4 regions of the Lysinibacillus sp. FSL K6-4013 genome follow, and region 3 is predicted to be linked to each of the others. Evidence: riboswitches for the same ligand, from Rfam matches in the RefSeq annotation. Region 3 holds a riboswitch; each other region holds the start of a gene.
What was found. Region 3 has a riboswitch for thiamine pyrophosphate ahead of thiT (energy-coupled thiamine transporter ThiT). Riboswitches for the same ligand answer to the same signal wherever they lie in the genome.
Positions count from the first base shown of each region.

Region 1: another riboswitch for thiamine pyrophosphate. It lies ahead of thiC (phosphomethylpyrimidine synthase ThiC); the one in region 3 lies ahead of thiT (energy-coupled thiamine transporter ThiT).
Region 2: another riboswitch for thiamine pyrophosphate. It lies ahead of MHB39_RS12340 (ABC transporter substrate-binding protein); the one in region 3 lies ahead of thiT (energy-coupled thiamine transporter ThiT).
Region 4: another riboswitch for thiamine pyrophosphate. It lies ahead of thiM (hydroxyethylthiazole kinase); the one in region 3 lies ahead of thiT (energy-coupled thiamine transporter ThiT).

Region 1 is NZ_CP152031.1:247,427-253,096, reverse strand. Features, by position in the region: gene MHB39_RS01265 (IS3 family transposase) at 1-301, opposite strand, end outside; gene MHB39_RS01260 (hypothetical protein) at 241-669, opposite strand; gene thiC (phosphomethylpyrimidine synthase ThiC) at 812-2,590, opposite strand; TPP riboswitch at 2,731-2,845, opposite strand; gene MHB39_RS01250 (AEC family transporter) at 2,906-3,835, opposite strand; gene tnpA (IS200/IS605 family transposase) at 4,037-4,510, opposite strand; gene MHB39_RS01240 (methyl-accepting chemotaxis protein) at 4,683-5,670, opposite strand, start outside.
Region 2 is NZ_CP152031.1:2,485,664-2,491,333, reverse strand. Features, by position in the region: gene parC (DNA topoisomerase IV subunit A) at 1-1,630, shown strand, start outside; TPP riboswitch at 1,738-1,848, shown strand; gene MHB39_RS12340 (ABC transporter substrate-binding protein) at 2,003-2,998, shown strand; gene MHB39_RS12335 (thiamine-binding protein) at 3,000-3,290, shown strand; gene MHB39_RS12330 (ABC transporter permease) at 3,290-4,063, shown strand; gene MHB39_RS12325 (ABC transporter ATP-binding protein) at 4,038-4,787, shown strand; gene MHB39_RS12320 (TatD family hydrolase) at 4,777-5,526, shown strand; gene MHB39_RS12315 (hypothetical protein) at 5,553-5,670, opposite strand, start outside.
Region 3 is NZ_CP152031.1:3,951,973-3,957,642, reverse strand. Features, by position in the region: gene MHB39_RS19675 (SMC family ATPase) at 1-2,481, shown strand, start outside; gene MHB39_RS19670 (hypothetical protein) at 2,519-2,641, opposite strand; gene MHB39_RS19665 (DUF4870 domain-containing protein) at 2,697-3,020, opposite strand; TPP riboswitch at 3,146-3,253, shown strand; gene thiT (energy-coupled thiamine transporter ThiT) at 3,387-3,947, shown strand; gene map (type I methionyl aminopeptidase) at 4,110-4,865, shown strand; gene MHB39_RS19650 (hypothetical protein) at 4,895-5,608, opposite strand.
Region 4 is NZ_CP152031.1:3,431,976-3,437,645, forward strand. Features, by position in the region: gene sppA (signal peptide peptidase SppA) at 1-765, opposite strand, end outside; gene MHB39_RS16960 (acyl--CoA ligase) at 952-2,535, opposite strand; TPP riboswitch at 2,727-2,824, shown strand; gene thiM (hydroxyethylthiazole kinase) at 2,910-3,677, shown strand; gene thiD (bifunctional hydroxymethylpyrimidine kinase/phosphomethylpyrimidine kinase) at 3,665-4,489, shown strand; gene thiE (thiamine phosphate synthase) at 4,479-5,123, shown strand; gene MHB39_RS16980 (alpha/beta-type small acid-soluble spore protein) at 5,194-5,412, opposite strand; gene thiI (tRNA uracil 4-sulfurtransferase ThiI) at 5,558-5,670, opposite strand, start outside.

The DNA.
Region 1 (5,670 bases), 1.1 Mb from region 3:
CTAACGCCATATAAAATCCACGATAGCCAATCTTTCCTTTCGCTTGATCATAAATCGATTTTAATAGTAAGTAATCTTGATAATCCGATTCTTCACGTAGTGCATCCTTTTGCGTATTTTGAAGCCATTTATAGTAACCACTTGGGCTGACATTCGCTACTTGACATAAATAGCGTGTCATGTTTTTGAGTTGATACATACGAATCGTTTCGTTGATTGCTTGGTATTTTTCTCGAGGTTTTAGAAACGTTTCTTCTTCGCCTGCCTTTCCATTTCGTCGAGCTTTTTTAGGAGCGTTAATTCTGCTTCTAGTAGTCGAATACGTGCTTCGGCTTTCTCTAATTTTTTGTCCGCTGCTAATTTTTCGGCACGAGGGCGACCTGTGCTGCCTTTCCCTCGACGCTCTTCTAGAAATCCTTGTTCACCTTGTGTTTTATAGGTAGCCTTCCAACGCCCCAATGAACTTTGAGCTTTTTTAATTCCGATCATTTCTAAATCAAAACCCGCCTCCTGAAAAATTTGGACAGGACCTTTTCCAGCTAGATTTTCTTGAACAGCCTTTAATTTAAAGTCCGCTGTATATTGAATAGAGCGATCCGAAACAGACGCCACGTTTGGATTCTCTTCAATTTGTCTACGTTGATGGTCATTAAAAATAATTTTACTCATGATGTTCTCCTGTTCTTCAATCGTATGGTCAGTATAACGGGATTTTTCGGTGATGAAAATAGAAAAACCCCGAATAGGTCCACTTTTTTTAAGTGTCCACTATTCGGGGTTCAGTTCATTTTGACATAAGCCTTTTCTTTCATTATTGGTAAATTTGGCTGCCTGCTTTTTTAAACTCCTCAGCCTTTTCCTTCATACCTTGATGGATCGCTTCAGTCGTATTTAAATCCTTATCTTTAGCATAATTACGAATATCCTGTGAAATTCTCATACTACAGAATTTAGGCCCACACATAGAACAAAAGTGTGCTGTTTTTGCTCCCTCCGCTGGGAGTGTCTCATCATGATATTCCACTGCACGCTCGGGATCTAGTGACAAATTGAATTGATCACGCCAACGGAACTCAAAGCGCGCTTTAGACAGTGCATCGTCTCGTTGTTGTGCACCTGGATGGCCTTTTGCTAAATCAGCAGCATGTGCAGCAATTTTATAAGTGATAACGCCCACACGAACGTCCTCACGATTCGGTAAACCAAGATGCTCTTTCGGTGTCACATAACAAAGCATCGCTGTACCAAACCATCCGATCATCGCTGCTCCAATGGCTGAGGTAATGTGGTCATAACCTGGAGCAATATCTGTTGTGAGTGGTCCCAATGTATAGAAGGGCGCTTCCTTACAAACCTCTAATTGTTTGTCCATATTTTCTTTAATCAGATGCATTGGTACATGACCCGGCCCTTCAACCATCACCTGAACATCATGCTTCCAAGCAATTTGCGTTAGCTCACCTAATGTTTCAAGCTCTGCAAATTGTGCCTCATCATTGGCATCTGCAATTGAGCCTGGGCGTAAACCATCACCTAAGGAAAAAGCAACATCATAGGCTTTCATAATTTCACAGATTTCCTCAAAGTGTGTATACAGGAAATTCTCTTGATGATGATATAAACACCACTGTGCCATGATAGAGCCCCCACGAGATACAATGCCTGTTACACGATTTGCTGTAAGTGGTACATAGCGTAAAAGGACGCCTGCATGAATGGTGAAGTAATCCACACCCTGCTCAGCTTGTTCAATGAGGGTATCACGATAAACCTCCCACGTTAAATCCTCTGCTACACCATTTACCTTTTCTAAAGCCTGATAAATTGGCACTGTTCCCACTGGCACCGCAGCATTTCGAATAATCCATTCTCTTGTTGTATGAATATGTTTACCAGTCGATAAATCCATAATATTATCTGCACCCCATCGTGTTGCCCAGGTCATTTTCTCAACTTCTTCCGCAATGGAAGAAGTTACAGCAGAATTCCCAATATTAGCATTGATCTTCACATGGAAATTACGTCCAATAATCATCGGCTCTGCCTCAGGGTGATTAATATTAGAAGGCATTATAGCACGCCCCGCTGCAATTTCTGAACGGACAAATTCAGGTTCCACATTTTCGCGAATCGCTACAAACTCCATTTCAGGCGTTATAATCCCATTTCGTGCATAATGAAGCTGTGTCACATTTTTACCCTTTTTAGCACGTAAAGGCTTTCTTGCTAATCCAGGAAAGATATTTTCATGATTACGTGGGTCATCTGCACGACGAAAGCCATTATCCTCTGGTTTAACGGCGCGTCCCTCATATACTTCTACATCCCCTCGCTCTTGAATCCATGTATTTCGTAAGGCAGGTAAACCTTTCGTAATATCTACTTGGTAGGCTGGATCTGTATAGGGTCCACTCGTATCATATACTCGAATAGGAGGATTTTCTTCATTTCCAAAACTGCCTGTTGTCGGACTTAATGCAATTTCTCGCATAGGTACTAGAATATCTGGGCGTGATCCTTCCACATATACTTTTTTGCTTCCCTCAAAGCTGGACATAATGGTCATATTCTTTTCACTAATTGCTGACATGAGCTACTTCTCTCCCTTAAATTTATTTTGATATAAGGACCGATTCTAGCTCACCCCAACAATCTAAAAAATAAAGGCCGAATCCAAAATAATTATTTGGATCCGGCCACGAATGTAAAGGTCTATTGATTGCATACTCTGCAATAGCTTCTTAACTTTCCCACGCTGGTATGAGCCAGATCAGGTCCAAAGGGTCAAGAAACTTCGTAGCGTTTCCCTCTCAGCCTGACTCATCAGACTCCCCTAGTTAATACTATTTAGTTTGATGCTAGTGTAGCAGATAATACTAAGAGATGGAAGTTATTTTTTATCTTTCTAGGTAAATAATACTTCCGCAAAATATATCACAATGGTTACAGTTATACAGCTTACAATTGTTGAAAATAAAACTGCTTGCGCTGCTGTTGCAGATTCTACATCATATTCTAATGCTAGACTAGAACTATTACGAGATGTTGGAAAGGCACTAGCTATAAACAGTGATTGTGCGACGACTCCATCTAATCCCAATACATAAATAATGGCTAATGCAACTGATGGTCCAATAATTAATCGCGTAAAACAACTGATAAAGACAGTTTTATTAAACATTGATTTCATCTCTAGTTGTGATAATTGCGCACCTAATGTAATTAATGCCACAGCAATAAATCCATCTGCCACATGTTCTACAGGTATTTTGATAAATTGTGGTATACCGATATCAAAATAGTTCATAGCGACACCTATAATCAGCGCATGAATAATGGGCATTTTAAAGAAATCCTTAATGATTGTCATACCCGATTTTGTAGAAGAAATTAAATTGTATAAACCATATGTATACGTAGTCATATTTTGAAAGATTACGAGCATGACCTGAATGGCTACTCCAATAGGTTGCGTGGCAAAAATCATTTGAGCCACCGGAATACCATAATTACCTGAGTTAATAAGCACCACACTATTTTTAAAGACAGCTGCCTCTGTTCTAGCTAAACCGAGCCCTTTCGCCATAAAATGACTGAGTATCATTTGACTACCGATAAAGAGTACAATAAATAATCCGACCTCTCCCAGTACAGATAACTCTACATGCGTTTCATATAAATTTACAAAAACAGCTGCTGGCATAAAGCAATATGTAATAAGCTGAGATAATGCTTTTAAATTAAAGCGAAATTTCTTTTGTAGTATAGCGCCTATTACAAGTAACACTAAAATAGGTACAACAATTTGAAAGAAAATCATTCCGAGATACATCATATCAATGTCCCCCTTCCAGTGTTAATAGTAGTGCCGAATTCCTTCTAGGTCAATTTCTCTGACTTTCACAATCAGAACCACCAGTATAACTGGTGGTTTGCTCTGCGCGTGAAACGCTGGGGTACTGGCCCATGTCTAAAGACATTCTGAATGGTCCGCCAACCGCACTCCGTTTTCACACAAACCGCTAAAGCGGCTTACTTATTTTTTCTTTCTCTTGATTTCTTCTCCTGTGAATGGGTCAATGAATTCTTTCATCGTCATTTGATCTTGCAGGATATCTTCTTGTAATTGATTTTTTATATACTCCTGTATCTTTTTCTTATTTCGGCCGACTGTGTCCACATAGTATCCTCGACACCAGAATTGACGATTACCGTATTTATACTTTAAATTTGCATGTCGGTCGAAAATCATTAGACTACTCTTCCCTTTTAAATAACCCATGAACGCAGATACACTCAATTTCGGTGGAATACTTACCAACATATGAATATGGTCAGGACAGGCTGTTGCCTCTATGATTTCTACATCTTTTCTTTCACATAATTGGCGCAATATTCTTCCAACATCCGCTTTAATTTGACCATAAATAATCTGCCTTCTATACTTTGGCGCAAAGACGATATGATACTTACAATTCCACGTTGTATGTGCTAAACTTTTATTATCCATTTATGGGGGCTCCTTTCGTACGAAGTCGGTTGACTAGACCTGACTTTATTGTACGTTTGGAGTTTTTTTATTGTCCATAGCTAAAAGCTTTCCGGAACCCCCTGCATAGCAGGGGGTTTTCAAAGCACACAATAAAAGAAGACTGCCTCTATAACGAAGGCAGCCTTTCCCTTTAAGCAAGCTTAAATCGATTTACAACCTCTTGTAGCTCGTTTGAAATATCGTTCATATTTTGAATAGACTCTGCTACTTTTTGTAATTCTGCTTGTTGATCCATTGCGGAAGCACTTACTTGTTCCGCAGAGGCTGCTGTTTGCTCTGAAATAGCCGAAATGCTTTGGATAGCCATGATTGCCTGATTTTTATGCTCTAACATACTAGATAATTTATTCATTAATTCACTAATAGAATTGGCAATTGAACCTGACAAGTCACTGCTATCTTTAAATGCTAGTTGCGTGCTTTGTACTGACTCATTTTGTGATTGCATTAAATCTGCATTAGATGCAATAACAGCAACCGTTTGCTGAGAATTTTCAAGAATGCTTTCTACCGTACTCTTAATAATTTCTGTTTCATTCTTAGATTGTTCTGCTAGCTTTCTAACTTCCTCTGCTACTACAGCAAATCCTTTACCATGTTCACCAGCACGTGCTGCCTCAATACTTGCATTTAAAGCTAGCAGATTAGTCTGCTCGGTAATGCTTTGGATCGAAGCAATGATCTGATTAATATTGGCAATATTAGAAGCTAATGATTCTATTTGCTGCTGGATACGCCCATTCATCTCATTTGTCTCCATATTACGCACTCTTAAACTTTCAACCTCATGCAATCCTTTTTCCGTTGTTACACCTGTTTTATGAGATAGCTCATCCATTTCATTGGAAAGGGACGTAATGGCATCAATCTGATCAGATAAATCCATCATCCGATAATTTGTTTCTTCTGTATCCTCTGATTGCTTCGAAGCTCCCTGTGCAATTTCGTTGATAGCTACCGAAACCTCCTGACTAGAAGCAACTACCTCATTAAATGCCTCATTTACCTGATTAGAAGATTGGTTCAATAACCTCGTAGAATTTAGAACGGTTTGAATTGCACTATTGGTTTTATCCAACATATTATTATAGGCCACAGCCACTGCTCCAATTTCATCA
Region 2 (5,670 bases), 1.5 Mb from region 3:
TCTTGTGAAAAAAATTGATGAGCAACGTGTAGATAAAAGACTAGAAGGCATTGCGGAAATTCGAGATGAATCAGACCGTACAGGCTTGCGTGTCGTGATTGAGCTGAAAAAAGATGTACCTGGGCAAGGAATTTTACAGTACTTGTTTAAAACAACGGATTTACAGGTAGCTTATAATTTTAATATGATTGCTATCCATAATCGTCGTCCAACAATGATGACATTGCCATTATTGCTAGATGCGTATATCGCCCATCAAAAAGAAGTGGTAACAAACCGTTCCATTTATGATTTACAAAAGGCAAAGGATCGTTCTCATATTGTAGATGGATTAATTAAAGCTCTTTCCATTTTAGATGAAGTTATTGCGACGATCCGTTCTTCTAATGATAAGAAGGATGCGAAGCTTAATTTACAAGCGAAGTTTGATTTTACAGAGGTACAGGCAGAGGCCATTGTAAGCCTGCAATTATACCGTTTAACGAATACGGATATTACAGAGCTACGTCAGGAACAGGACGAGTTAAATAAGTTAATTGCGAAGCTAGAGGGGATTCTGCAAAGTGAGGCTAAGCTTGTGCGTGTTATTAAACAAGAGTTGCTAGATATTAAGAAACGCTTTACAGAACCTCGCCGCTCGAAGATTGAGCAAGAAATTGAAGAAATTAAAATTACATTGGATGTCCTTGTGCCAAGTGAAGAGGTTGTCGTAACAGTAACGAAGGATGGTTATATTAAACGTACATCCACACGTTCTCATGCCGCTTCAAATGGGCAAGATTTTGCCATGAAGGATTCAGATTATTTATTGTATGAAGCAAACTTAAATACACAGCACCATCTATTGCTGTTCACAAATCGAGGCAATTATATTTATCAGCCTGTTCATGAGCTGCCTGATATACGCTGGAAGGATCTCGGCCAGCATATTTCAAGTATTGTGCCAACAGGGGAAGATGAATCCATTATTGCGGTTTATGGCTTCGAAACCTTTGACCAGCCAAATACGTATGTCTTCACAGCCACAAAAGATGGCCAAATTAAGCGCTCACCACTCGCAGACTATGCGGTAACGCGTTATTCAAAGCCAATTAAAACGATGAATGTCAAGGCTGGTGATGCGATGATCTATGCATCATTTGTAACAGATGATGTGGAGCTGATGCTCACAACGGATACAGCCTATGCGATTCGTTTCCCTATGGAGGAGTTACCAGTTACAGGTGTCAAAACAGGCGGTGTGAAAGGGATCACACTAAAAGATGGAGAAGCCTTAGTTGGAGTCAATGTGTTACAGCCTGATGTTACCCACTATGTAGTAATTGTGACACAGCGTGGGGCCGTAAAGAAAATGAATGTCGCTGAAGTTGAAGTAGCGAGTCGTGCAAAACGTGGACTAAAAGTATTAACAGAGTTAAAAGCAAACCCTCACCGAATTGTGGCAGTTGTTCAAGCAACAGACGAGGAGCAGGTTGTGATTGAAACTGAAAAAGGTGTTCAAGAGATGATTGACGTACAAGCATTGTCTCGTGCGGATCGCCATTCCAATGGTTCATTTAAAGTGGATATTGCAACAGATGGAGCAATTTCTCATGTTGTAACAGCCAAAAAAGAACAGAAACCAAGCTAAAAGCATGCCCAGCCTCTTAGGAGCGCTGGGCTTTAAGCTCTATTCAAAATAGCACCTTGTCATTTAAGTGAAACTATGGGTATAATAATCATCGAAAAGTTCATAGCGAAAGAATGTAGGGGGGCTAGTAATTGCTAGCTGAGATTGTGTCCGATAGACGCTGACCCTTTGAACCTGATTTGGCTCGTACCAGCGTAGGGAACATCTATTCAAAAAAGCAAAGTTTTGAAGATTGATTGCAATACGTCTGGGAGGAATCCTAGGCGTTTTTTTATGTTTTCAAGCAACAGCTTGCCAACATTGTATACGCTTTCTTCTGGTGACAACATTCATTCATGAACACTTTCATATTACAAACTGGGAGGCTTTCGCATGAAAAAATGGTTTTTTATTTTATTGGCAGCACTATTGACATTAGTAGGCTGTAGTGACAAGGATGACAAGCAGGCTGCAGACAAGCTGAAAAAGGTGTCTGTGGTACTGGATTGGACGCCGAATACAAATCATACAGGACTATATGTTGCCAAAAAACTCGGTTATTTTGAGGTACAGGGTTTAGATGTTGATATTATTATGCCTGGTGAGGCGGGCGCAGATCAGCTTGTTGCTTCTGGAAAGGCGGATTTTGGCGTGAGCTATCAGGAAGGCATAACACAGGCACGAGTACAGGATGTGCCGCTGGTCTCCATCGCTGCAATTATACAGCATAATACATCTGGCTTTGCTTCTATTGCTTCAAAGAGCATTACATCGCCAAAGGATTTTGAAGGTAAAACCTATGGTGGTTGGGGCGCGCCATTAGAGCAAGCCGTTTTACAATCACTCATGCAAAAAGAAAAGGCAGATATTAATAAGCTAGATATCGTCAATGCAGGGGATTTAGATTTCTTCACAATGATGGAAAAAGATATAGATTTTGCTTGGATTTATTATGCATGGACTGGGATTGAGGCTGAGCTGCGTGGGGAAAAGATTAATATGCTATATCTTACAGATTATAGTGATCAATTGGATTATTATACGCCAGTTTTAGCTACAAATGAAAAAATGATACAGGACAACCCGGATGTAGTCAAAGCCTTTGTGGCAGCTGCATCGAAGGGCTATGAATACGCAATTGAAAACCCAAGTGAAGCGGCTGATATTTTAATCGAAGCGGCCCCTGATTTAGATAAAGCGTTAGTGCATAAAAGTCAGGAATGGCTGGCTGATAAATATCAGGATGATGCCAAGCAATGGGGAGAGCAAAAGCTTTCTGTGTGGGAAAATTACGCGAAATGGATGTCTAGCAATCAAGTATTAGAGGGCGAATTTGATGCGAAAAAAGCCTTTACTAATGATTTCTTACCTAAAAAGGAGGCCAAATAAGATGGCAAATTCATTAATCAGTGTACAAATCATTCCGAAGACAGAGAAATATGAAGATGTTATACCATATGTCGATGCAGCAATTGCGGTGATCGATGCTTCTGGGGTGAAATATCAGGTACATCCATTGGAAACAACGATGGAGGGTGAGCTTTCAACATTGCTCCAAATCATTGAAAAAATGAATGAGAAAATGATTGAACTTGGTGCCATTAATGTCATTACACAAGTGAAAATTTTATATCAGCCAACGGGTATTACGATGGATACATTAACGGAGAAATATCAGTAATGAAACGTGCATTACAGAAGGGAAGGACGATAATTTTTATCGCCTTCCTCTTGTTCATATGGGAACTAATCGTGCGGTTTGCTGAAGTTCCTCATTGGTTAGTACCCACACCAAGTAGTATTTTGTCAGAAGCCATCCAGTCGTATCAAACCTTTCTACCACATGCATTCGCTACAGTACAATTAGCTCTACTAGGATTAGCCATTGGCATCGCTTGTGGGCTAACGGTGGCAATAGTGTTGCATCGATTTACATTTATTCGAGAACTGTTTTATCCAATTCTTATTATGTCGCAGAATGTTCCTATTCTAGTCTTGGCACCGCTCCTTATTATTTGGTTTGGCTTTGGCTTATTACCGAAGCTTATCATTATCTGTCTTGTGTGCTTTTTCCCGATTGTCATTGCAGCGATGGATGGATTTAGACAAACAGCTCCAGAATTAAAGCATTATTTTGCCATGGTTGGTGCTACAAGGGCACAAACCTTTTGGAAGCTGGAATGGCCTTATGCCTATCCTGCTATTTTTTCAGGCATTAAAATTGCGGCTACATATAGTGTGATGGGGGCTGTGATTGCGGAATGGCTTGGTGCAAAAAAGGGTATTGGTGTTTACATGACCCTAGCCCAGTCCTCCTTCCGTACGGATCGCGTATTTGTGGCAATTTTTGCGATTGTTCTCTTGAGCTTACTATTGTTTAGTGGTATTCGTTTAATTGAAAAATTCATGGTGAAGGGAAGAGGCTATCATGCTCAGCATTCAAAACATCGCTAAATCCTTCGATGCGCTCAAAGTCCTTGATCAACTTTCTTTTGACGTCAAGGATGGAGAGTTTGTGGCCATCGTTGGTCCTTCAGGCAGTGGTAAAAGTACACTTTTTCAATTAATTGGTGGTGTTTCGCCAATTGATCAAGGAGCCATTTTATTAAATGGAGAGGATATCCAACAAAAAAAAGGAACGATTGGCTATATGCCACAGCAGCCATGTCTATTACCCTGGCGTACAATAGTAGAAAATGTCACGCTTGTAGAGGAATTACAACTTAAACCAAATGTTGAACGTGCCAAGGAATGGTTAGAAAAGGTTGGTCTTGCCTCTTTTATCCATGCCTACCCGAACGAACTGTCTGGAGGCATGCAGCAGCGTGTGTCCTTTATTCGAGCAATGGTCAGTGATAAGCCGATTTTATGCTTAGACGAACCATTCTCTGCGTTGGATGAATTTACTCGACTGGAAATGCAAGCATGGCTTTTATCTATCTGGGAGGAGTACCGCAAATCCATTCTATTTGTTACACATAGTATTGAAGAAGCTCTCTTTTTAGCAGATCGCATACTTGTTTTAACCAAACGTCCAGCTACCGTTAAAAAGGAAATCATCGTGCCGTTTGAGAGACCTCGGAAAGAGGAAATTCGACATTCTGCAGCATTCACAGCATTAAAGCAACAATTATTTATGTATTTACAGGAGGAAAAGGGTGATATGTATGTTGATTGATGCGCATATTCATTTGGATCAGTACACCGATGAGGAAATTCCTTCCTTATTAGAAGAAGTGAAAGCTGTAATCGCGGTTAGTATGCAACTTTCCTCTTGTGAAAGAACGTTGCGTTTATCGAATAGCTATCAGCAAGTAAAGGCTGCTTTTGGCTTTCATCCTGAACAGCCTTTACTAAGTCCAAATGATGAGACAGCTTTATTTGATTGGATTCATTCGCATCAGGATGATATGGTTGCTATTGGTGAGGTGGGTCTACCTTATTATTTAAAACAAGAGCAAGCGATTGATGAACGTCCCTATGTGGCTCTATTAGAGCGTTTTGTTGTATTGGCGAAGGAACTGGACAAGCCAATTGTGTTACACGCAGTATATGAGGACGCCCATATTGTGTGTGATTTGCTGGAAAAGCATCAGCTTCACGAAGCCCATTTTCATTGGTTTAAAGGGGATGAAGCTATTGTGAAGCGCATGATAGAGCGAGGTTATTTTATTTCTATTACGCCAGATTGCTTGTACGAAGAGGAAATTCAACAGCTAATTCATGCTTATCCCATTGAACTAATGATGGTAGAAACGGATGGACCTTGGCCGTTTGAGGGACCGTTTACGAAGAAGCGTACATCTCCCTGGATGATGCACTCAACGATTGAGGTAATTGCCTCCATCAAAGGGCTATCAACACAGGAAGTGGCCAAAATTATTACGCAAAACACGAAAACATTTTATCGGCTTTAATAAGAAAAAGCAGTATAGGGTACGAGTTATTCGTCCTTATACTGCTTTTTATATTTCGTATAATCATGCTCTAATTTTTCGTTTTTTGTTTTCGTTAGACGTTCATGTGTACTAAAAGAGATAGATTGTCGATTTTTTTCAACA
Region 3 (5,670 bases):
AGTGATGTTGAGCGTGCCAAACAATTAAAAGAACATTTACTTGGTCAAATTGTGGGTGCCTTACCACAGCGTTCATCCGCTTTATTCACATTGATTGCTGATAATACAGAGAATCTACATCAACTGACAGAGGCGCTTGATGAGGAGCTTAGCTACTATAAGAAATGTGGAGAAAGTGAACTGCTACACTATGAAGAAGCGTATAGCCTTCATCAAAAAGAGCAGGAATATTATCGCTTAGCAAAAACGCTTAATGAGCAATTCGATGAGCAAGCTAATCGACAGCAGCGGTTGCAAACACTTTTACAACAGCAGGATTCATACCGAGCAAAGGAGCAGGAGATTGCTTTAGCAGAACAAGCAGAGCGACTTACGCTGCAAGAACAACAATGCAAGGATTTACGTGCTGAACTGAATGTAAAAGAACTAGCTTTTCAACAAGCAAAGGTTAAGCAACAGCAATCACAAGAACAGTTGCAAGAAGCACAAGAAAATTATGAGATAGAAGAGGCTAAAGAATCTGAACGACAGCAAATCTTACAGCAGGAAATAGAGATGCTAGCGCTATTACCGAAATTTGAAGCGTATGAACACAATGTACAACAGCTGCAAATAGCAGAGCAGTATGCTGAAAATGCAAAACGAGCAGTACATGATAACCTCAAACTTTTGGAAAATGAACAAGAGCAATTACAGCATTTTTCTCAATCATTAGAAGGCTATGAAAAACAGGTTGAACCCTATGAAAGCTATTTAGAACAATTACCGAAACTACGGGAACAGGTTGCTTTAATCAAGCAAGCGGAGAAATATAAACATGCCGTAGAGTTAGCTAGGCAGGATGTAGTTGCTTCAGAAAGTCTCTATCAAGAAAGTAAAGAGGCTCTTCAACTTTTGCAGCAACGGTGGCTGACGAGTCAGGCTAGTATTTTAGCCAAACAGCTGAAGGAAGGAGAGCCTTGTCCTGTTTGTGGTAGTATGACACATCAGAAAGCACACAATGAGCAACTGGAAGTTATTGAGCTTGCTCAAGTGGAAGCATTAAGAGCGAAGGCATCATCAGACGAGCGTAAGTATTTAGAGAAAGAGGCATTTTTAGCATCAGCGCAGCAACTTCTTCAAGATACATGGCGACAACTCGAAGCTCAACATATTAAACAAGAAGACCAACCACAGATCACCGCTACTTTACATGAAGTGGAACAAGAGATTGCTGCATTAAAAATTATTCAACATCAATTAGCTGATGTGCGATTAAAAATAAAGCATCAGCATGACCGAATAGAGCAGCTACGAAATAAGCATATGAAGCTAGAGCAATATTTAGCAGAGCAGATAAAAGAATGGACAAAATTACAAGCGGTTGTAGACGAACAACTTAAGCAGATGCCCCCTAATTTACCAACTTTACAGCAATTAAAGCAACAACTAAATGAAGTTAGTAAACAGAAAGAAGAGCTTCAAAAAAGTTGGCAAGTGAGTCAAGAAAATTTGCATGCAGCAAAGGAAGCAGCTAGCAATGCAACACTAACTGTAGAAATTGCCAAACAGTCCTTTGAGGAATTACAGCTTAAAATGAATGAAAAGCTTCAGCAATTTTCAGCAGATATGCAAGAAATAGGTTTCGAAAGCTATGAGGCTTATGCAACTGCTAAACGGAGTGCCATACAATTGGATGCACTTCGAAAAGCATGTAGCGACTATGCTTTACAAGTACACACGTTGCAAATTCAGATTACCGAAGGAGCTACATACCTTCAAGGAAAAGAGAAGCAAGATTTAGAGGCGATGGAAGCAAGAGTAGAACAGCAGCGAATTTCCTATGAGGAAGCATTTAAACGTTTGCAACAGATGAATGGCTTTATACAAGCATGCCAAGGCTTTAGTGAAAGGGTGGAAGAAATAGCGAAAGAGCTTCATTTACTTGAACAAGAAGCAGGACGAGTAAAGGAGCTCTATGGATTATTAAATGGACAAAATTCGAAAAAGCTATCCTTTGAGCGTTATATACAAATTAACTACTTAGATCAAATTACAGAAGCTGCCAATATACGTCTGTATCATTTATCAAACGGTCAATTTGAGCTTAGACGTTCAGATAGATTAGAAAAGCATGCGAAGCAAAGTGGCCTTGGTCTTGATGTTTATGATGCTTATACAGATCAATTACGAGATGTCAAAACTTTATCAGGTGGCGAAAAGTTTAATGCTTCGTTGAGCCTTGCATTGGGGATGGCAGATGTGATTCAAAGCTACCAAGGTAATATTCATATTGAAACGATGTTTATTGATGAGGGCTTTGGCTCGCTCGATGAGGAATCACTAAATAAAGCAATCGATACATTAATTGATTTGCAGGATTCTGGTCGTATGATTGGCGTTATTTCGCATGTACCTGAATTGAAATCTGCGATGCCAGCAGTTTTACATGTGGAAAAAACATTAAATGGCCATAGTCAAACCCATTTTGAAGTGAAATAAAACGAAGGCGTATTTCTAAAAGGAATACGCCTTCGTTTTATTTTTTTCGAGTTGTGGTTGTAGGCGTTGTGCCCTTTTTTGCAGCCATTACTTTTTTTACGATAGGAATAACAATAGGTGCTAACTTAACGGCAGTTTTTACAACGTTTGATACTTTCATCCCAAAACAGCTCCTTTTACAATTACTACTACCTGTTTCACTTAAAAATAAAACATTAACGGATAACACGAACAGCCTGAATTATATTCCAAATCACAATACCGAGTGAGACGAGAGCATAGATGGCGAATGAAGCAAACCAAATAATCATCACTGTCTTGTTACTGGAGGTTGGATCTAAACTAAATGTAGAAAAAACAAAGACAATAAAGAATAGAATGCCAAAAACAAAGGGTATTAAATGAGAGACAAGTGCACGAATCGAATGGCTTTTTACATCACTGTCTTTTGTCACGAAATATACAATTAATGGAACGATAAAAGGGGCGAAGAAAATACTAAGATAACTAAAGGCAGCTAAAATTTTTTGATTCTCCATAGTTGTACCTCCTTTTTAAATATTTACGCATGAAAAACAGCAAAGTTTCAAAAAAATGATGTATGGAAGGTTGTAATCCTTCAATCCTTTGCGTACAATGAGAGTGTTCAAATAAATTCAGATGTAACGACCACAAGGGGAGCTGATGATGTCAGCTGAGACTGGGCACGTAATGCCTTGACTCTTCGAACCTGTAAGTTAACGCTTGCGTAGGGATGTGGATAGAAACCGACACTTGTACGATGTGAGGCTCTGTCCTGACATCGTTTTTTCGTCCTTAAAGGAAAAAGGTGTCAGAAAGAGACATATCAGCGCTTTTCTATTCCTGCTCTTGTATCCTACATCGGAACAAAGGAGAGAATATGTATGGACAAAAAAAGACTATTAATGCTAGTGGAGATTGCGATTTTTGCAGCGATAGGTCTCGTACTGGATCAGGTTTCCTTTAAAGTATGGGCACAAGGCGGCTCAGTTAGTCTTGTTATGGTACCAATTATGTTAATAGCATTTCGCTGGGGCTTAGTAGCTGGTCTTACTACGGGACTACTTGTGGGTGTTATGCAAACAATGTTTGGTTCTTATATCGTGCACTGGCTACAAGGATTACTAGATTATGGCGTTGCTTTTACTGTTGTAGGATTAGCGGCGGTTGTACGTGGACCAGTGTTAGACGCTGCTAAACATATGAACAAAACAAAAATGGCACTTTATATAATCATAGGTACCGTTTTCGCAGGCTTCTTACGATACACAGCACATACAATCGCTGGTGCTGTATTTTTTGCCGAATATGCGGGTGACCAAAATGCATGGATCTATTCCATCATCTACAATGGTACATATATGCTACCAGCAACCATTTTAACGGCTATCGTTGGTGTTCTTTTATTTACAGCCGCTCCCCAATTAATGCAAAGAAAAGCTTAATGCTAGTCCCTTCACAGGAGTGGAGGGACTTTTTTGTCGTGAATAACTCTTTTAGCACTTTGCAAAGTAGGAAAGCATACAATATTTAAAGCGTTTATCGTTATACGCATAAAAAGTTATGTTATATTAAAGAATAGATATTAGATGAAAGGGACGTTATACATGATTGTAAAAACGCAAGAAGAGATTGAAGCTTTTAAAAAAATAGGACGCATTTGTGCTGAAATTCGCGAAGCAATGAAAGCTGCCACAAAACCAGGTGTTACAACACTTGAGCTTGATGAAATTGCTGGTCGCATGTTTGCAGAGGCTGGCGCTATTTCAGGACCAAAGGGAGAATATGATTTTCCAGGGTATACATGTATTAGCGTCAATGAAGAAGTAGCACATGGTATTCCAGGAAAGCGTGTTATTCAAGAGGGAGATATCGTAAATATTGATGTTTCAGGCTCTTTAAATGGCTATTTTGCTGACACAGGTATTTCATTTGTTGTGGGTGATGGCTATGAGGACAAAGAAAAGCTTTGCCGTGTTGCTAAAAGTGCCTTTGATCGAGCAATGACAAAGGTAAAGGCTGGATCTAAATTAAATCAAATTGGCAAAGCTGTTGAGCGCGAGGCTAATGCTAATGGGTTAACTGTTATTATGAATTTAACAGGTCATGGCTTAGGTCAATCTTTACATGATGAACCAAACCATATTTTAAATTATTACGATGCATGGGATGCTACTATTATGAAAGAAGGTATGGTCCTTGCGGTTGAGCCATTTATCTCAGCAAAGGCAGAGCATATCGTCGAAGCAGGTGATGGCTGGACATTCGTGACGCCTGATAAATCACTTGTAGCTCAAATCGAACATTCAGTCATTGTAACAAAAGATAAACCAATTATCTTAACGTCATTAGACGAAGAATAGGATGTAATGAAAAAATCCTGCTAACCAATTTATTTTTGGTAGGCAGGATTTTTTTTAATAAATAAAATGCCAACAAAGAGAACACCGCATAAAAATAAAGCGGCTGTAGTGACAAGTAGCTCATCAAAACCATTATGTATGGCGATTCCAATATAAGCCCAAATAAAAACACTTGGATACATAACATCAAAGTGATGGAAACGGATATGTAGCGCAATGGCTCCTCCTAAAGTAAGTAAAATCACTGCCCAAAGAGGCGTACTAAGACCAAAGCCGTTCCAACCATAAGCCGTTAACGTAAAGCTTGTATTTGTGATAAAAATAAATGTCATCCATGCTAAATAAATAGAGAAAGGAATACGACCAAACAAGGATTTGTCCTGAAGAGGGTACGTATTATACAACATAAACAAGTACAAGACTAAGAGTAATGTAATGCCAAGAGAAACAATAAATAACTCATGGTGCCAGACATATATCGTCAATGCTTGTAATATATTTATGCAACTAAAAAGCGCAGACTGTTTCAAAGTTGTCTTTTTCATGTTCATAACTAACCAATAACCGAGTAAAAAATAAATGATAATCCAAATTACATGACTTACACTAACTGGTGCAAATACAACAGAAAAACGATTAGCGATTTCTAGCGAAGATTGACCGTTGATGTTCACGAAAAAGGATGAAAAGGTTAGGATGATTGAGACAAGATAAGAGATTGTCATCAAGATAAACCGAGGCATGTTTTCCTCTCCCTTCGTGTTAGATTGTATAGGGAAAAGACAAATAAGTATAGTACTGTCAC
Region 4 (5,670 bases), 520 kb from region 3:
TGTACCGCCAAGGATACGACCATCTGCAACCTTCTTCACTTCTGCTTCAGACATATTACGTCCCTGTTCTACAATATCTACAAATTCTTCGTACGTTTCATTAATCATATCTTGCATCATTGCACGTTCCTCTGCTGTCACTTCACGCATTGGACTTAACATATCTTTATGCTCTCCCGATTTAAACGTCTCAAATTTGACCCCTACTTTTTCAGCCAGCTCTTGATAGTTAATAGATTGCATGATGACACCAATAGAACCTGTTATTGTATCACGATGGGCAAATATTTTATCTGCTGGTGCCGAAATATAATAACCACCTGAAGCTGCCATAGAATCCATCGATACATAAATCGGAATTTGTCGTTCCTCTTTAATTCTTAGTAGCTTTTTATAGATATCTGCTGATTCCTTTACACCACCACCTGGTGAATTAACGCTTAAAACAACCCCCTGTATGGTCTCATCATATAAAATATTATCCAATTGTTCTAAGAAAAATTGATGGTCATAGGCAACTGGTTGCCACAATGTACTTGAGCCGATATCTTGAATCGTTCCATCTACCTTTAAATAAGCAATTCGCTTATCAAAATTTTCCCCTTCAATGACATTTTCATATACATCTAAGCTATTACCTGCCATTAAGCTATCAAAATTACCTAGGAAATCTGCTTTAAATAGCGCAAAAATGGTATTAATTCCTAACGAAAATAGTAAGAGAACACCTGCCACTACTAAAGCAACCCACCTTTTTACATTCATGTCTTTCCGCCTCCTCAACACGTAATACGTATGACTTGCTTATTTGTTTCATTTTTTTGCAATAATTAAATGCAAAAAGCTTTAAGCTGTTTATTTCCTCATATTACCTTACCTAAAAAAATTTAAAAAATCAAAGTCCATACCATTGATGAACTTTGATTTTCGACATCATTTCCTAGGAAATGATTAAGATTGGAGGTTTTTAATTTCTTGTTGTCGTAATTCGACACGTCTAATTTTCCCGGAAGATGTTTTGGGTAGCTCCTCTACAAATTCAATAGCACGTGGATATTTATAAGGGGCAGTCAGTGATTTTACATGACTTTGAAGTGTTTGAATAAGCGCTGCATCACCTTTTTCACCATTGTGTAGAACGATAAATGCCTTGACGATATTCCCACGGACTTTATCAGGACTCGCAATGACAGCAGCCTCTTTTACGGTTGGATGCTTCATTAAAGCATCCTCTACTTCAAAGGGGCCAATTGTATAGCCTGAGGATATAATGACATCGTCTCCTCGACCATCAAACCAAAAGTAGCCATCTTCATCTTTATAGGCCCGATCTCCTGTAATATACCAATCCCCACGAAATTGTAAATTTGTACGTTCAGGATCATTTAAATATTTTTTAAAGAGGGCTGGTGTTTCACGATGTACAGCAATATCACCCACTTCTCCGATTGTAACGGGTTTGCCCAAATCATTAATAATTTCAACAGTGTTGCCGGGAGTAGGTTTCCCCATAGAGCCAACTCTTGCTTCCATCCCTACCATTGTGCCTACCAATAATGTATTTTCCGTTTGTCCATAGCCATCTCGTACTTGTAATTTGAATGTTTCCAAGAATACTTTAATGACCTCACTATTTAATGGCTCACCAGCTGATACAGCTTGGCGAATGGCACTTAGATCATATTCATGTAAATTTTCAAGGGCTGCCATAAAACGATATTCAGTTGGTGTACAGCATAGTACATTAATTTTGAATTTCTCAAGCAATGCTAGATAAGAAGCTGCATCGAATTTACCTTTGTAGACAAATGCAGTAGCACCACTACCTAAAGTAGCTAGAAACGGACTCCATATCCATTTTTGCCATCCTGGTGCTGCAGTTGCCCAAACAATATCATTTTCTTGTACACCCAACCAATGTGGTGCTGTTGTTCGTAAATGTGCATAGCCCCAACTATGCGTATGCACTGCTGCTTTGGGATTTCCTGTTGTTCCACTTGTATAGGCTAAAAATGCATTGTCTGTGCTTTTTGTTGGGATAGGATTTATGTAGGTTGTAGGTTGATTATGCATTTTTTCAAGTATGTTCTGCCAAGGTTTGTGTGCATTTCCTATGACAAATTGCAGTAAGCCTTGTAAATTTCCCACTTGATCAAACTGTTCAATATAGGGTTCAAATGCAATAACTGCTTTAGCATTTGCATGATGAATTCGATACTCAATATCCTTTGTTCTTAACATTTCAGAACTTGGAATAATGGTTAAACCCGCTTTCAATGCAGCAATATATACAATATATGCTTCCACAGAGCGTGGGACCATCACTAAAATGACATCACCTTTCCTTAAGCCTTGCTTGGTGAAAACATGTGCTGCTTGATTTGCCTTTTCCAATAAATGTGCATATGTAATACATTGGATGTCTTGGTTTTCTTCATAAATGATTAAAGCATTTTTGGTTGCATCCTGAGCATATTTTTCAATTTCCTCTGCTATGTTATACCATTCTGGTGCAATTAAATCTTGTCTTTTCATGGCAATTGCCTCCCTTTTGCTATGACACATTATAAAACTCTTTTTTCAGCATTTTCAATGGTTTGTGCTTGATTTCGGTAAAGTCATGACAACTATCATACTCTCCTATATGGCATCGGTCACATTTTATCCATAGGAAAACTTGCTATTGAATACAAATGAAAAGTATGGTACATTTTGGTCAACTAAAAGCAAGATTGCAGGGGGACTCGTAAGAGTTGAGAAGGTAAAACCTGACCCTTTGAACCTGTTAGTTAATACTGACGTAGGGAGCAATAACATCGTTTTTTCAGATGAAAGGCTCTTTTTCGTGCATTTTTACACAAAAAGGGCCTTTTTTGCATGCTTACGTCCATCCCAAAAGGAGGACTACAATGATTTTTCAAACAATTCGTCAACAGCAACCACTTATCCATTGCATCACCAATTATGTAGTGGCAAATTTTCAAGCAAATGGTTTATTAGCGATAGGTGCTTCACCAGTAATGGCCGATGACTGTCAAGAGGTAGAGGAAATGGTAGCGATTGCTCAAGCATTATTAATTAATATCGGAACACTCAATGATCGCACAAAAAGTGCCATGTTATTAGCAGGTATAAAAGCCAATGCACTTGGTATTCCTGTTATTTTAGATCCTGTCGGAGTTGGAGCCACAACTTATCGTAAGGAAACCGTAAGACATTTACTTGAGAATATACAATTTGCCGTGATTCGCTGTAATCTCGGCGAGCTTGCAGCAATAGCTGGTGTAGATTGGCAACAAAAAGGTGTCGATAGTGGGCAAGGCACTATCGCAATGGAAGTAGAAGCCACATCATTAGCTCAACGCTATCAATGCATTGTTATTGTAACGGGAGAGCGTGATTTTATAACTGATGGCAAGCATAGCCAATGGATCGCTGGTGGTCATCCACAAATGACAGAAGTTACGGGTACAGGTTGTTTACTTAGCGCAATTTGTGGTGCAGCCTATAGTGTAAGCCATAGCCCTTACCAACAATTAATGGAGACCCTTACTTACTATAAAAAAGCAGGTGTACTAGCATCAGCATTTACTGCAGACATTGGTGATTTTCAAATAGCTTTCCTCAATGCTATACATCGTTTGTCAAAGGATGGTGCAGCTTCATGCATATTGTAACGACAATCGCCGGGTCAGATTGTGGGGGCGGTGCAGGTATACAGGCTGATTTAAAAACATTTCAGGAAATAGAAGTGTTTGGTACTTCTGTGATTACTGCTTTAACTGCACAAAATACATTGGGTGTATCAGGTGTTTGCCCAATTGACGTTTCCTTTATAAAAAAACAATTTGAAGCCTTAGTAGAAGATTTTCCAATAGCTGCGATTAAAACAGGAATGCTTTATTCGGCGGATATTATCAAAGCCATTGCACGCATGATCGATGAGCTAAACATTCCACTGATTGTTGATCCAGTGATGATCGCAAAAGGAGGAGAAAGCCTGTTACAGCAAGAAGCTATCAATGCCTTATGCTCAACTTTACTACCACTTGCTACGGTTGTTACGCCCAACATACCCGAAGCAGAGACACTTACAGGGAGAACTATTCAGCATTTTGAAGACATAAAAGACGTAGCTCAAAGCTTGTTACAGCTAGGTGTACAATGTGTCATCATTAAAGGTGGTCATTTAGCAAATCCACTTTATGCTATTGATTACGTATTTATCAAAAATGGACCTTCTTTTTCGATGCAGTCTCCTCGAATCCAAACAAAAAATACGCACGGTACTGGATGTACATTTTCGGCAGCACTTACTGCTTTTCTTGGGCGAGGATTTGCTATGGAAGAAGCTATTATTGAAGCTAAAAAGTTTATCCAATTAGCAATTATGTATGATTTATCGATTGGAAATGGTCATGGACCCACTAATCATTTTGCTTACCAACAGTATAAGGATGCCTGTGAGGTGATGATTCATGAAACGTGAGGATTTGCAGCTTTATTTTATTATGGGTACCAGCAACGTGTCTCCTCAACAACAACCTATCTATATCCTAGAAAAAGCCTTACAAGCAGGCATTACAATGTTTCAATTTCGTGAAAAAGGTCCTCACGCGTTAACAGGACTTGCCTATGAACAATTTGCACGCCAATGTCAAAAACTATGTCATCACTATCATGTGCCCTTTATCATTAATGACGATGTTGATCTAGCGATACGACTAGGAGCTGATGGTGTTCATATCGGACAAGATGATTTACCTGTAAGTGTAGCACGTAAAAGAATCGGGAACATGATTCTTGGTGTATCTGTCCATTGCGAGGAAGAATTGCAAATAGCTATTAACCATCAAGCTGATTATGTTGGTATCGGTCCAATCTTTCCAACATCCTCTAAAAGTGATGCACAACCACCATGTGGTACATCTTTTTTACAGGAGGCACATTCATTACATCCCGAATTACCAATTGTAGCAATTGGTGGAATAAATTTCACAAATGTACATTCTGTATTTCAAACGGGGGTTGATGGTGTTGCTGTTATTTCAGCTATTTGTCAAAGCAAAGATGTTGATCATACAGTAGCTACATTTAGATCCTTATCTCGTATAAATAAATGATCAATAAACAAACTAAAACCAGTGCCTTTTACGGTCACTGGTTTTAAGTTTATAAATGCTTAATCAGCATTTATTGGTTGTTGTTTGGCATACCTTTTAATTGAGATTCTGCCATTTGTACAAGACGTTTAGTGATTTCACCACCAACGGAACCGTTGGCACGAGCTGAAGCTTCAGCTCCTAATTGAACACCAAATTCTTGTGCAATTTCGTATTTCATTTGATCTAGTGCTTGTTGTACACCAGGTACTGCAAGCTGGTTTGAACTACGGTTGTTGTTTGAAGCCATGTTTCTCACCTCCTTGTGAATATAGAATGTGCGATATTAGATTTTTAATACAAAAAATTTAGAGGTAAATTGTACCTCTATTGGAATAACAATATCCATACAAAAAAGCCGTCTCAAAATGGGCTTTGAGACGGCTTTTGAATCCTTATAGTAGATCTGCAAATTTATCTTGTTGTTCTTCTTTCTTAGGGAAAATATAGACCTCGCGATTCTTCACTGCTCGCTCGATCAATTCATCAAAGTCAGAGAAGCTTTCAT